Regions from separate parts of the Lysinibacillus sp. FSL M8-0355 genome, predicted to be linked through region 2. Evidence: riboswitches for the same ligand, from Rfam matches in the RefSeq annotation. Region 2 holds a riboswitch; each other region holds the start of a gene.

Region 1 (4,931 bases), 1.1 Mb from region 2:
CTATCATTTATTACGCCGTCAAGCAGCGTTATTAGGTACAGAAGGGGTACGTCCACTTGTAGTCGTATCACCAAAATCACTATTACGTCACCCATTAGCGGCGGCGAATGCTGAACAATTGGCAAATGGTTCATTCCAAGAAGTGATTGAACAACCAGGTTTAGGCGCTAAACCAGAAGCTGTAGAGCGTATCGTTTTAGGAACTGGTAAAGTGATGATCGACTTAGCGGATCGCGTAAAAGACGGAGAAGGCTTCGATCATTTACACATTATTCGTGTAGAACAACTTTACCCATTCCCAAAAGAGCAAGTTGCTGGTATTATTGCTAAGTATCCAAATGTGAAAGAAATTGTTTGGGTACAAGAAGAACCTAAAAACCAAGGCTCATGGAATTATGCATTAGAAACATTATATGAACTTTCAGAAGGTAAAAAACTTCGCTATGTAGGTCGTCCTGCAATGAGCTCAACTTCTGAAGGGGATGCAGATTCTCATAAAGCAGCACAAGCAGCATTAATTGAAGCGGCAGTTGCTGAGCCAGTGAAGGTTAAATAATCACATATAAATTTTTGAAAAAACCGGGCTACTTGCCCTCAAGCAGTAGCCCTTTTATGTGCGTCATGCACGTTAATCAAAGGAGGAAATGAAAGTGGCTGAAATTAAAGTCCCTGAATTAGCAGAATCGATTACAGAAGGTAGTATCGCACAGTGGGTAAAAAAAGTGGGCGATCGCGTTGAAAAAGGTGAATTCATCGTTGAACTTGAAACAGATAAAGTAAACGCTGAAATCATTTCTGAAGAAGCAGGTGTATTAACACAAATTTTAGCTGAAGAAGGCGATACTGTACTAGTTGGTCAAGTTATCGCAGTAGTAGAAGCAGGCGAAGGCGCAGCACCTGCACCTGCAGCGGCTCCAGCTGAAGCAGCTCCGGCTCCAGCAGCGCCACAAGCAGCATCTGCACCAGTAGCAGCGGCTCCAGTTGTAGAAGAAACTTCTGGTGAGCGAGTAATCGCCTCTCCAGCAGCACGTCGTCTTGCTCGTGAAAAAGGTATCAACCTTGCAGCAGTATCTCCAGTAGATCCACAAGGACGTGTACGTGTACAAGATGTAGCAGCTCATGGTACAGCTCCAGCTGTAGCACCAGTAGCAGCACCTACATCAGTAGCAACTTCAGGTGGCCCAGTAGTATTTACACCAGCAGCTAATTCTGACCGTGTAACAGTTGAAAAAATGAGCCGTCGTCGCCAAACAATTGCTAAACGTTTATTAGAAGTGAAACAATCAACAGCAATGTTAACAACATTTAACGAAATTGACATGACAAATATCATGGCACTTCGTAAACGTAAACAAGAAGAGTTTGTAAAAGCAAATGACATCAAACTTGGTTTCATGTCATTCTTCACAAAAGCTGTTGTTGCGGCACTAAAAAAATACCCATACGTAAACGCTCAAATCTCTGGTGATGAAATTCATTTAAATAACTTCTTTGATATCGGTATTGCTGTATCAACTGAAGAAGGTTTAGTTGTACCAGTTGTACGCGATGCAAACAGCAAAAACTTTGCAGAAATCGAAAAAGATATCGCTAACTTAGCGACAAAAGCTCGTGATAAAAAATTAGGCTTAAATGACATGGCTGGTGGATCATTCACAATTACAAATGGTGGTGTATTCGGTTCATTAATGTCAACTCCTATTATGAACGGTACGCAAGCTGGTATTTTAGGTATGCACTCAATTGTTAACCGTCCAGTTGCAGTAAATGGTGAAGTTCAAATCCGTCCAATGATGTATGTAGCACTTTCTTACGATCACCGTATAATCGATGGAAAAGATTCTGTAGGATTCTTAAAAACAGTTAAAGAATTAATCGAAAATCCTGAAGATTTACTATTAAATTCATAATGCGATTCAACCCTGCGAACAATGTTCAGCAGGGTTTTTTTATGCATGACGAAAGATTTTGACCGATTCTATGTTTGAAAGAGTACTAATGTTATATCGTTTAGAGGAGCAAAAAAGACATAAACACAACTTTTCTCACATAGAGCACATACTCTATAATAAAAATTTGTTTTAATTTTCAGAAATATCGATAGAAGCTTAACGATTTAAAATGAATAGAGAACGAACAATATCCTAATATTGTCATTAGTCAGAAAAATGTTAAAACTGTCTTGACGAGTGTACTAGTTTTATAGTAGTATCTAAATATCAATTAAATAAACAAACCTCACTAACATTTACCAGTGAGGTAGAGGCGCGGTATTTATTAGTTCATTGTTGAGTTCAAGCAAGCGAAGACGCAATGAAGAAGGAAATATCGCCGAAGTATAAAAGGAGCTCGTACTTTTATGCTGGGTCTGCAGTGAATAAGTGCAGGACTGTCCTAGTAAATGGATTTCCAGATTTACTAGGTTGTGCTATCTCGGAAAATGGAAATTATAGTGAGGATTTGGGCAACTGTCATACAAGGTAAGACCTAAGTTCAATATACTTAGGTCTTTTTTATTACAGTTGTCTTATTTTTTTACAGAAAAGGGGAGTTTTTTATGAAAAGAAAATGGTTGTTAGTAATGATCTCTATCATGACAGCAATTGTGCTAGCTGCATGTGGCACTAGCGACAAAAAGGATGGCGGTTCAGGTGATGCTGGTGCTGACAAGGAAGCAAGTGGCGGTGAATTCCGAATCGGAATGGAGGCTGGCTATCCACCATTTAACTGGACACAGCAAGGTGATGCTAATGGTGCAGTGAAAATTGCTGATAATGCAGAGTATGCAGGCGGCTACGATGTCCAAATGGCAAAAAAAATTGCTGAAGGCTTAGGCAAAGAGCTAGTCATTGTCAAAATGGAATGGGACGGATTAGTACCAGCGCTACAATCTAACAAAATTGATGCGATTATCGCGGGTATGTCACCAACTGAAGAGCGTAAGAAAACGATTGATTTTACAGAAAACTACTATACTTCTGATTTCGTTATGGTTATTAAGAAAGGTAGCAAGTATGAAAATGCAAAATCGATTCAAGATTTCTCTGGTGCTAAAATTACTTCACAATTAAATACATCGAACTACAACGTTATTGATCAAATTAACGGTGTAGAAAAACAAACAGCAATGGAAAGCTTCCCCGCAATGCGTGTCGCTTTAGAGGCTGGCAAAATTGATGGCTATGTAGCAGAACGTCCAGAAGGTATTTCCGCTGCTGCTGCCAACGATAAGTTCACATATGTCGCATTTGAAGAAGGCTTTGATACGGATCTTTCCAATACTTCGATTGCTGTAGGCTTACGTAAAGACGATGCAAACCGTGAAAAAATCAACGAAATCCTAAAAGGTATTTCGGAAGACGATCGTCAAGCGATTATGGAAGAAGCGATTTCTCAACAACCAGCAGCACAATAATGACAAGGCACGGGCTAGTTGCTGGTCCGTGCATGATCATTTCATCATTATCAAAATGAGAACCTCTCTACATAATGATAATGTCCTAGCGTAACAAATCATAGAATAGTAGAAATAGCTAGGACACGAAGGAAATAAGCAAGCAACATGACATTGTTAGGAGGAACATCATGAGTCTTGAATGGATACTTTCAATTATTGAAAACAACTGGCAAATGTTTTTACGAGGTGCGTATTATACGTTACTGATTTCGATTATTAGTACAATTATTGGTGCATTCATCGGATTTTTCATTGGAATTATGCATACGATTCCAGTTCGTAAAAAAGGTTTAAAATTTTATAGCTTAAAGCTTATTAATTTTATCCTGACATGCTATGTTGAATTTTTCCGTGGTACACCAATGATTGTACAGGCTATGGTAGTCTACTACGGACTAGATATCGCATTTGGTATCGATATGCATTTTATTACAGCAGGTATTTTAGTCGTTTCCCTTAACACAGGGGCCTATATGGCAGAAATTGTTCGAGGTGGTATTGTCTCGATTGATAATGGTCAATACGAGGCAGCGTCGGCAATTGGTATGAATCACTTCCAAATCATGCTGCATGTTGTTTTACCACAAGTAGCACGCAATGTCTTGCCGGCGACAGGTAACCAATTAATTATGAATATTAAAGATACAGCCGTATTAAATGTCATTGGGGTAACGGAATTATTCTTCCAAACAAAATCAATTTCAGGTAACAACTTCCGTTATTTTGAATCATTCTTTGTTGCATGTATTCTTTATTTTATCATGACATTTACCGCATCTCGCATCCTTCTCTATGTTGAAAAACGTCTAGATGGACCTGATGCCTATCAAAAAGAACAAAAAGAAGCTGTATAGGGGGACGCACAAATGGCAGTGATTAAGATTGAACATTTAAGTAAATCATTTGGACGTAACCAAGTGTTAAAAGATGTAAATTTCCAAGTAGAAAAAGGCGAAGTCGTTTGTTTAATTGGCTCTTCTGGTTCTGGTAAATCAACATTACTTCGTTGCATCAATTTATTAGAAACGCCAAGTGGTGGTCAAATTATTTATAAAGGGGAAGACATTTTAGATGATAAGCACAATATTCAAGAATATCGTACACATCTAGGAATGGTATTCCAGCAATTCAATTTATTTAACAATCACAATGTGTTAAACAATTGCACAGTGGGCCAAATCAAAGTATTGAAGCGATCAAAGAAAGAAGCAGAAGAAACGGCGCTTAAATATTTGAATATCGTTGGTATGGATCAATATGTGAACGCCAAGCCTCGTCAGCTTTCAGGGGGGCAAAAGCAGCGTGTGGCTATCGCTCGAGCATTGTCAATGAATCCAGATGTCATGCTATTTGATGAACCGACATCGGCATTAGACCCAGAAATGGTCGGTGAGGTATTAAAGGTGATGCGACAGTTAGCCACTGAGGGGAATACAATGTTAATCGTGACACATGAGATGGAGTTTGCCAAAGA
Region 2 (4,931 bases):
CATGCTATACTACAATCATAGTAAGTTTAAGGAGGATTTCAAATGGCAATTGTACATGCAACAGATGCTACGTTCCAGGACGATATTAAAGAAGGGTTAGTACTTGTAGACTTTTGGGCTGCTTGGTGCGGACCTTGTAAAATGATTGGGCCAGTTCTTGAAGAAATGGACGCTGCAGGAAGTGCGGCTAAAATTGTAAAAGTTGATGTAGACAATAACCAAGGTACTGCAGCTCAGTATCAAATTATGTCAATTCCGTCTTTACTATTATTTAAAGATGGAGAATTAGTTGACAAAACTGTAGGCTTCCAACCGAAAGAAGCTTTAGAAGCATTTATCGCAAAACATGCGTAATTAATGAAGTTCACAAAAGCCGGACCATCAATAGATGTGTTCGGCTTTTTTTCGTTATATAATAAAGGTAATATCTATCATATTCAATTGAGAGGGATTTTTACGTAGGGGGGGCAGGTAGGTAATGAACGATTTAATCAAGCGTAAACTAGATATTTTACCGGATCAGCCTGGCTGCTATTTGATGAAGGATCGTCAAGGGACAATCATTTATGTGGGCAAAGCGAAAATACTGAAAAACCGTGTACGTTCTTATTTTACGGGAACACATGAAGGCAAAACACAAAGGCTTGTCGGTGAAATAGAAGATTTTGAGTATATCGTGACATCATCTAATATTGAAGCACTTATTTTAGAGCTGAATCTCATTAAATTACATGATCCAAAATACAATGTCATGCTAACAGATGATAAGACATATCCATATTTAAAAATTACGAATGAAAAACATCCACGTCTTATTACGACACGTAAGGTAAAAAAGGATAAGGCTAAATATTTTGGTCCTTACCCCAATGCTTATGCGGCAAGTGAAACGAAAAAGCTATTGGATCGATTGTATCCATTGCGCAAATGTGTCCAATTGCCTTCCAAAGTTTGCTTGTATTATCATATGGGGCAATGTTTAGCACCTTGTGTAAAAGAAATTAATGGTCAGGTTTATCAAGAGATGATTGAGGATATGACAAAGTTTCTAAATGGTGGTGTCGAGGCAGTCAAAAAAGAGCTTGAAGTTAAAATGCTTGCAGCTGCTGAAAACTTAGAATTTGAACGAGCGAAGGAGTTTCGCGATCAGATTGCACATATTGATACGGTCATGCAGAAACAAAAAATAGTATCAAGTGATACAACGAACCGCGATGTATTTGGCTATGCCGTCGAAAAAGGCTGGATGTGTGTGCAAGTTTTCTTTGTTCGCCAAGGAAAGCTGATTGAGCGTGATGTCTCGGTTTTCCCAATTTATCAAGATGCTGAGGAAGAGTTTTTAACATTTGTTGGCCGCTTTTATGAAAAACCAGAGCATATTAAGCCGAAAGAAATTTTTATTCCACAAGCAATTGATGCAGCCATCTTAACGGAGTTATTAGAGCTTAAAGTTCTTACACCAAAAAGAGGTCAAAAGAGGGAATTGGTTGAATTAGCAACTAAAAATGCTGAGATTGCTGTGGCAGCTAAATTCCAGCTAATTGAACGGCAGGAAGAACGGACAATTGGTGCTTGTGAGGCACTTGGTGAAGCAATAGGTATTTCAACGCCATTACGAATTGAGGCATTTGACAATAGTCATATGCATGGCACGGATGCTGTATCGGCTATGGTTGTCTTCATTGATGGAAAGCCTGCGAAAAAGGAATATCGTAAATACAAAACGCGTACGGCTGCAAAGCATGATGATTACGGTGCGATGCAAGAGGTTATACGTCGGCGATATTCGCGTGTCTTAAAGGAAGGCTTGCCATTGCCAGATTTGGTTTTAATTGATGGTGGCAAGGGGCAAATGGAAGTCGCCCGTGAAGTACTAGAAGATGAGCTTGGACTTGTTATACCGATTGCAGGTTTAGCAAAAGATGATAAGCATAATACGTCGCAGCTATTGTTTGGTGATCCACCAGAAGTAATTGCCTTAAAGCGTACTAGTGATGGCTTTTATTTATTACAACGAATTCAGGACGAAGTTCACCGCTTTGCTATTACCTTCTTGCGCCAACAGCATGAGAAGCATGCCATTCAATCGGTGTTAGACCATATTGAAGGTGTGGGGCCAAAACGCAAGCAGCAGTTGCTCAAACATTTTGGTTCAGTTAAGAAAATTCGAGAGGCGAGCGAGCTAGCTTTGCAGGAGGCAGGAATACCTGCTAATTTAGCGAGCCAAATTTATAGCTATTTTCAGCAAGAGTCATTGTCAAAGGAATAGACATGTGCTAAGGTTGTAAATAACATTGTTCATCAATGTGATGAATAGCGAACTGGTGTGGCTAGCATGTTGACGCCAGCGTTAAACCAATTGAATACATTCACTTTATGGTGATGATAGAGGTGCAAGATTCAAGAGTAACACAATGGAGGATGAACAAGTCCAGAGATCGTGTGTGAAAGGGGAGCTTGCCGAAGTATAGCATTGTTGTTTCCTTTGTTGTACTGGTTTTACATTTAAGAAATGTAAGATTGTCGATTCTAAAAGTTTCGGAGAGCTATCACACATGCACAAGTTACGATCATTGTACATGTTATAGGCAGCTTTCACGTTATGTGGAGGCTGCCTTTTAGTTTTCTAGAAGCAGGTGAAATATATGACTGGAAAGGAGAACGCAAGAAATGGCTAAAATAGTGATGAAGTTTGGAGGGGCTGCACTAGCTTCTACTGAACAAATCCAAGAGGCAGCAAGGAAGGCGATTGCTGAAAAGGACAGAGGCTTCGATGTAGTCGTGGTCGTTGCAGCAATGGGACACACAACGAAAGATGTGCAATCGATGGTACATCAACTAACGGACGAAGTGCCCAAACGAGAATTAGCTGCAGTCGTGTCTACGGGCTCTCAATTATCCAGCGCTTTATTTGCCATCGCATTACAGGAAGCGGGCTATGAGGCAGTGTCCTTAACTGGATGGCAAGCAGGTATACATACAGATTGTAAGTATCGTCATGCACGTATCGACTATATCGATGACAGTCGTATTGAAGAACATCTTGTACAGGGACAAATTGTAGTGATTGCTGGAGAACAGGGTATTGATGAGGAACAAAATATTACTACACTTGGCAAAGGCGGAGCTGAAACAACAGCTATAGCACTCGCGGTAGCATTGGAAGCAGAGCGAACTGATATGTACACAAATGTTGACGGTGTTTATACAGCAGATCCACGCTATGTCAGCAAAGCTCAAAAGCTGCAGGAAATCTCCTATGATGAAATGCTGGAGTTATCTAATTTAGGATCACATGTTATTCATCCTCGTGCAGTGGAGTTAGCAAAAAAATTTCAAATGCCCGTTATTATACGCTCTAGCTTAGTAGAGTCAGTAGGTACTTTATTGAAGGAGGAAGTGGAAATGGAGAAAAATTTAGTCGTCCGTGGTGTAGCCTTTGAGTCAGATATTATCCGTTTAACAGTGGGGTATGATGCGTATGCCGATGGTGCATTGGCAGATATGTTTACAATCCTTGCAGAAAACCGCATTAATGTAGATATTATTGTACAGGCAATCATTGATGGCTTAAAACCAACTGTGTCTTTTTCCATTTTAAAAGAAGAATTTGCGGAAACATTGCGTGTTCTAGAAGATAGTAAATTGTCACTTGGCTTTAGTTTTGCTGACTTTGAAATAGGGTTGGCGAAGGTTTCTATCATTGGCTCAGGTATGGCCTCTAATCCAGGTGTGGCTGCTCGCATGTTTGATCGATTACGTCGTGAAGATATTCCTATAAAAATGGTTAGTACGTCTGAAATAAAAGTGTCTGTTGTTGTACCACAGGATGATATGATTCGTGCAGCAAATGTCTTGCATGATGAATTCAATTTAGAGCAAGCACTTTATATATAATAATAGAAGAAACAGTATTTTATGTAAGAGTCCGAAATTAAAGGAAGAAAAAAGAAGGATTGTCATCCCGTTGAATAGGGAGACAATCCTTTTCATCATTCAGTAGGGATGGTATTCATAATACGTTCCTTGACATCCCATTTGACTGTAAACATGACATAGTGCTGCTTTTCTCGCTTTTCATCATAGCATTCTGTAAGGTAGCCTTTAGCTAATTGAATTTGCTCTGCTATAAATCCTGCTTCCAGTCTAAAGCTTCGTTGTTTGATTTGCAATATTTCAGGGTCATTTGTCAATTGGAAAATGCGACCATCCTTTGATTCCTTCATGAGCTCTAGTGTACCCCAGCAGGCATCTGCGAAAAATGCGATAAGTTCGTCTTGACTTTTGCATGGGAACTTGCGAGCAAGCTCTTTACCTGCCCAATAAAGGACATCATTCTCATGTTTACCAAGGATAGAAGATAGAATATGATCGCGAATGAGCTCATAACCAAATGATGAAATTGTAGGAGATGGAGTGTTTAACATTGTTATCCTTCTTTCTTAGAATTTTCTTAAAATTCAACAGTAATAAAGTAATGATAGATTTTTCGAGAAAAAACAACGCATCATGTACTAGATTAGTTCTTTAATAAGCTCTATGAAAAACTCCGAGTTGCCTTGACGCTCGTAGCTCTTGAGAGTACAATAAACATGTCATAATATTGTACCATGATGAAATACACAGTCAATGAAGTATCATTTACAAAATGATGACTTCTTTTGTTGTGCTATTTTAAGTACTAAGGGGGGTAACAGTCTTGTCGAAAGATCGAGAGTTTTTATGGCGTCGCTTACATTCTCTACTTGGTATCATTCCAGTAGGTCTGTTTTTAACGATGCACCTGTTCATTAACTTTACAGCAACAGGCGGGGCAGAAAGTTACAACGATGCTACCGCAGTAATGGAAAAGATTCCATTCCTTATCCTAGTTGAATGGATTGTCATCTATATTCCATTAATGTTCCACGCATTCTATGGTGTCTACATTG
Region 3 (4,931 bases), 3.2 Mb from region 2:
CTATTTCATTTGGTCTTGGTTTACTTATTGCCGGGCTAGCTAGCTCCTCTGTCGGGACGTTAGCAGGTGATGTAGTCATGCAAGGATTCATTCAAAGAAAAATACCACTTTATTTACGTAGAGCAATTACTATGGTGCCGCCTCTAGTCATTATTGCTTCAGGCGTGAATGCAACCTATGCGCTCGTTCTAAGTCAGGTCGTTTTATCTTTCGGTATTGCATTTGCTCTTGTCCCTCTTGTGATGTTTACAAGCAAACGAAACATCATGGGCAGTTTAGTCAATCACCGTATTACAACGTTTTTAGGTTGGTTTGTTGTTGTTATCGTTGTGACATTGAATATTTACTTACTGTGGGAAACAATATTTGGATAATAAAAATCAGTTACTCGAGATGAACTGCCCCGTAAAAGTTTGATTTCTAACTATTACGGGGCAGTTCAAGAATGGGTACCTGTTTTTTATTTGATTAGACATCGCGACTTTCGAATGGCTAGTTAACGACGATTAAGACATAAAAAGCTGTCCCATAAACCAATCATTCATTAGTTTACAGAACAGCCCTACTATTTAATCTTCCACTTTTAAATCACATTCTTGAAGTGAAAGCATTTTTGTTTTGTGCTTGATTTTGTAGCCAAACCATAACAGTAAAAATAGTGGGATTCCAACATAAGAAACTAATATCCCATACCAATCAATTTGGTCTCCCGTAAAGGCCGTGTAATTTTGCCCAATGACCACAATCATACAAACAGTAAAGGCAAATAGTGGTCCAAACGGGTACAATTTTGCTCTATAAGGTAATAGCTTTGGATCTAGGCCCTGTGCCTCAAATGCACGACGGAAGCGATAATGACTAAAGGCAATGCCGAGCCATGCAATAAAACCAGACATACCAGAGGCGTTTAACAGCCAAATATAAACAACGCCATCACCAAAGAAAGACGCTAAAAAAGCTAAGCAACCTACAGCTAATGTTGCCATCAATGCATAAATTGGTATTCCTCGACGACTTAGCTTTGTGAAGAACTTAGGCGCATGTCCATCCACTGCTAATTGCCATAGCATACGTGATGATGCATAAAGCCCTGAATTTCCAGCTGACAGCATAGCCGTTAAAATAATGGCATTCATTAACGAAGCTGCAAAGGCAATACCTAAGCGGTCAAACACTAATGTAAACGGTGATACTGCGATATCTTCTGATAATAAGCGTTCATCTGTAAATGGAATCAACATTCCGATTGCACCAATTGCTAAAATATAAAACAAAAGAATACGCCAGAATACGGATTTAACAGCCTTTGGAATATTTTTTCCTGGATCGTCTGTTTCACCTGCTGTAATCCCAAGTAACTCTGTTCCTTGGAATGAAAATCCGGCTGCTAGGAAAATTCCAAATGTAGCTAGGAAGCCACCGTGAAATGGTCCATCACTAATAAAGAAATTAGTAAAGCCTACAGGCGCCTGTCCACCTAAAATACCAAAAATCATTAATAAACTGATAATAATAAAAACAATGACTGTCACTACTTTAATCATCGCAAACCAATATTCACTTTCTCCATAGCTCTTTACAGAAAGTAAATTAAATGACAGTACAACAGCAATAAATAATACTGTCCAAAGGGCTGATGAACTATCAGGGAACCAATATTTCATAATTAAGGATACTGCCGCAATTTCTGCTGCAATAGTGATTGCCCAGTTATACCAATAGTTCCAGCCTAATGCAAAGCCTAGTGCTGGATCTACAAATTTTGTTGCATACGTACTAAATGAACCGGATGATGGCATATAGGCAGCCATTTCCCCTAAGCTTGTCATTAAAAAGTACACCATAATACCGATTAGGGCGTAGGCAAGCAATGCACCACCAGGTCCAGCTTGTGCAATGGCACCACCACTGGCTAAAAATAGTCCCGTACCAATTGTACCGCCTAAAGAAATCATTGTGATATGACGGCTTTTCAATTCTTTTTTCAGCTTTGGCGCTTTATGTCCGAGCTGATTTACTTTTATTTCACTCACGATATAGCTTCCTTCCTATTTACGAGGCAAAAAAATGCCATCACATATACACTGTGATGGCTAAGTTAATCCTCAGTTTTTCCTAAATGATAGCTCAACACGTTGTACAAACGTGACAGTTCTGTTCCTTTCGGAGACAGCCCCAGCATGAGGTTTTCAAGTCCCCTCACACTTCGGCAATATTCCCTTTCAGCTAATCTCATCAATGCTTGTCATTTCCATTAGCATACTTATAAATATCGCGACCTCTACCTCAATACAAACATGAGGCATATAATTATTAAATTTATGATGCTTATTATATTAGCATAAGACCTTTGACATTTCAATATAACAATAAATGTTCTGTATTTTGTGAATCTTCTACTATTTTTATTAGTTTGTTAAAGTGTTATAGTAGTTCAATTAGAGCGGTTACGAACAGGGGGATTTATTTTGACTACAAATGATCATTCCGCTAGTTTTCCGAGTAAAAAAATTAGCTGGAGGGGAACAACCTTACTTTTAGTCTTCGGAGTTATCTTTATAGCCTCTACATTAAGAATGCCACTAACTGTTGTTGGCCCTATTATATCATTTATCCGTGACGATCTTGGTATTTCTAATGTACTTGCAGGCTTTCTAACAACGATTCCATTGCTCGCTTTTGCTACCATCTCACCATTTGCGCCCGTTGTAGCACGCAAACTAGGGCTTGAGCTAACACTATTTTTATCCACTATTTTATTAGCCTTGGGGATTGTTCTACGTTCCCTTGGTACAACGGGGTTACTTGTATTTGGTACTGTACTCATCGGCATAGCCATATCATTTGGAAATGTGCTGATTCCAGGATTATTAAAATTAAAATTTCCATACCATGTTGGTTTATTAATGGCATTTTTCACTATGTCGATGAACTTAACGGCTGGGCTTGGCGCAGGTATTAGCTATCCTATAGCCAATTCATCATTTGGCTGGCAAGGAGCGCTGTCCATTGCACTTGTACTCGTGGTCGTAACGATTTTAATTTGGATACCTCAATTGAAATCAAATAAACCTGAGCCAGCCACTACCTCTAAAATGACAAGTACACCCTTATGGAAGTCACCTGTTACTTGGGCTGTCACAGGTGCAATGGGATTACAGTCTTTATTATTTTATACGACTGCTGCTTGGATTCCCGAAATCTACATCGCCCAGGGATTGGCTCCTGACAAAGCTGGTTGGATGTTTTCTATCATGCAATTTTCACAAGTACCAATGGCATTGGCTGTGCCTATCATTGCAAGTAAAATGGCTTCTCAAAGACCTCTTGTAGTGATGTTTACATTCTTCTATTTAATAGGCTTTACTGGAGTTGTCATGGAGTGGACAAGTCTTGGGGTACTGTGGATGATTCTTTTAGGTTTAGCAGGAGGTTCTTCATTTGCCTTAGCGATGATGTTCTTTACACTTCGTACACGCACGGCATTTGAAGCAGCAGATTTATCAGGCTTTGCACAATCATTAGGTTATTTATTTGCCGCCATTGGCCCTATTCTTTTTGGCTACTTACATGATTTATTTGGTGGCTGGAATATTGCTGGTTGGCTCTTTGTAGCTGTGGCGACCATTCTTTTCTTTTGCTCAATGAGAGCTTCTAAAGACGAATATGTCCATTAAAATAAAGCAGATGGGATAACTGCTCATATTTCCCATCTGCTTTACTTCTATATAGGTATAGACGTTTTATTTGTCCAATTGCTGTAGTAAGGTTAGCAGTTCAGCAAGACGGTCTGCTGTTTCTTTGTTGTGAGCTATAACTGCTGCAAAAATAGGAACAGCCTCTTGTAAGAGTATATAACTAAAATAATAATAGCTTACAAAAGCTTTCTGCTCATAACCCTTTGGCGTTTCCTCCTCCCATTCCAGCTCATCATTCTCTTCGTGATCCATCCATAAATATTTGACATCTAACAGCTCCTGCATAGTTTGAACTGAATATGATGGGTCTAGATAATCTTCAGAAATTGCATGTGCCACAGCTAAATAAAGCTCTACTTCTTGTACAGAGACATCCCCGGTATTTTTGCTAGCAAGCTTTTTTAGAAGGACAAGCAAAGCCCATGGTGTGACCCTGCCATAGTGTACCTTGATGCTCCACTAACTCAGCTAGCTCTATATATTGCTCCTGTTCAATCAGCTGAGGGATAGCCGTTCCTCTTCCATAAGGTGTCGTCAATTGTAACCACGGGATACTCGGAATTTGCTCATTCAACATAGCGTTTCGTCCTCTCCACAATCAGTTAATAGCATGGTTTTTGATAAAAATAATTGGGTGTATGATAAATATTGACATAAGGTTTATGGAAAATATGAGTCGTTGCGGGCGAAAGTGGTGGGATTAGCCATGTCCAGTTGCCTGTAACGTCTCGTCCTGCTGATTCCTCTGCTTCTTCAAACAATTTAAACTGCTGAGCAGCTGTATGATGATCGACAATGCTCACGCCTTGTTCTTTAAAAGAATGAAGGACAGCAATATTAAGTTCCACTAATGCACGATCACGCCAAAGTGAAGCTTGCTTGGTTGTATCAAGATTAAAAACCTCCGCAATAGCTGGTAGCATATTATAACGGTCATGATCTGCTAAATTACGTGCACCGATTTCTGTCCCCATATACCAGCCATTAAAGGGTGCGGCTTGGAAATCAATGCCTGCCATTTGAAAACGCATACTTGAAATTATGGGTACAGCATACCATTTCATTCCTAATTTCTCTACATCCACTGACTCTGGATGACGAATTGGCACCTCTAAAATATATTCTACAGGAATTGTAAACAGCTGCGGAGCTCGCTCATCTACTTGTATAACAAGAGGTAACACATCGAATGGTGTCCTCTCACTTTTCCAACCTAACGATTCACATACTTTA

The links. A riboswitch is a leader RNA that binds a small molecule or an ion and turns the genes downstream of it on or off. The one in region 2 is predicted to bind lysine.
Positions count from the first base shown of each region.
Region 1: linked by a shared signal. The riboswitch ahead of MKY46_RS11300 (transporter substrate-binding domain-containing protein) and the one ahead of MKY46_RS16560 (aspartate kinase) in region 2 are both predicted to bind lysine.
Region 3: linked by a shared signal. The riboswitch ahead of MKY46_RS01270 (amino acid permease) and the one ahead of MKY46_RS16560 (aspartate kinase) in region 2 are both predicted to bind lysine.

Region 1 covers NZ_JBBPAI010000001.1:2,308,078-2,313,008, forward strand. Annotated here, with positions in the region: gene MKY46_RS11290 (2-oxoglutarate dehydrogenase E1 component) at 1-556, shown strand, start outside; gene odhB (2-oxoglutarate dehydrogenase complex dihydrolipoyllysine-residue succinyltransferase) at 651-1,910, shown strand; lysine riboswitch at 2,253-2,439, shown strand; gene MKY46_RS11300 (transporter substrate-binding domain-containing protein) at 2,558-3,415, shown strand; gene MKY46_RS11305 (amino acid ABC transporter permease) at 3,586-4,311, shown strand; gene MKY46_RS11310 (amino acid ABC transporter ATP-binding protein) at 4,324-4,931, shown strand, end outside.
Region 2 covers NZ_JBBPAI010000001.1:3,411,446-3,416,376, reverse strand. Annotated here, with positions in the region: gene trxA (thioredoxin) at 43-354, shown strand; gene uvrC (excinuclease ABC subunit UvrC) at 479-2,269, shown strand; lysine riboswitch at 2,379-2,557, shown strand; gene MKY46_RS16560 (aspartate kinase) at 2,671-3,897, shown strand; gene MKY46_RS16555 (YslB family protein) at 3,993-4,427, opposite strand; gene MKY46_RS16550 (succinate dehydrogenase cytochrome b558 subunit) at 4,700-4,931, shown strand, end outside.
Region 3 covers NZ_JBBPAI010000001.1:257,971-262,901, reverse strand. Annotated here, with positions in the region: gene MKY46_RS01275 (Nramp family divalent metal transporter) at 1-374, shown strand, start outside; gene MKY46_RS01270 (amino acid permease) at 570-2,033, opposite strand; lysine riboswitch at 2,116-2,292, opposite strand; gene MKY46_RS01265 (CynX/NimT family MFS transporter) at 2,469-3,677, shown strand; gene MKY46_RS01260 (hypothetical protein) at 3,744-4,115, opposite strand; gene MKY46_RS01255 (hypothetical protein) at 4,087-4,275, opposite strand; gene MKY46_RS01250 (nitric oxide synthase oxygenase) at 4,301-4,931, opposite strand, start outside.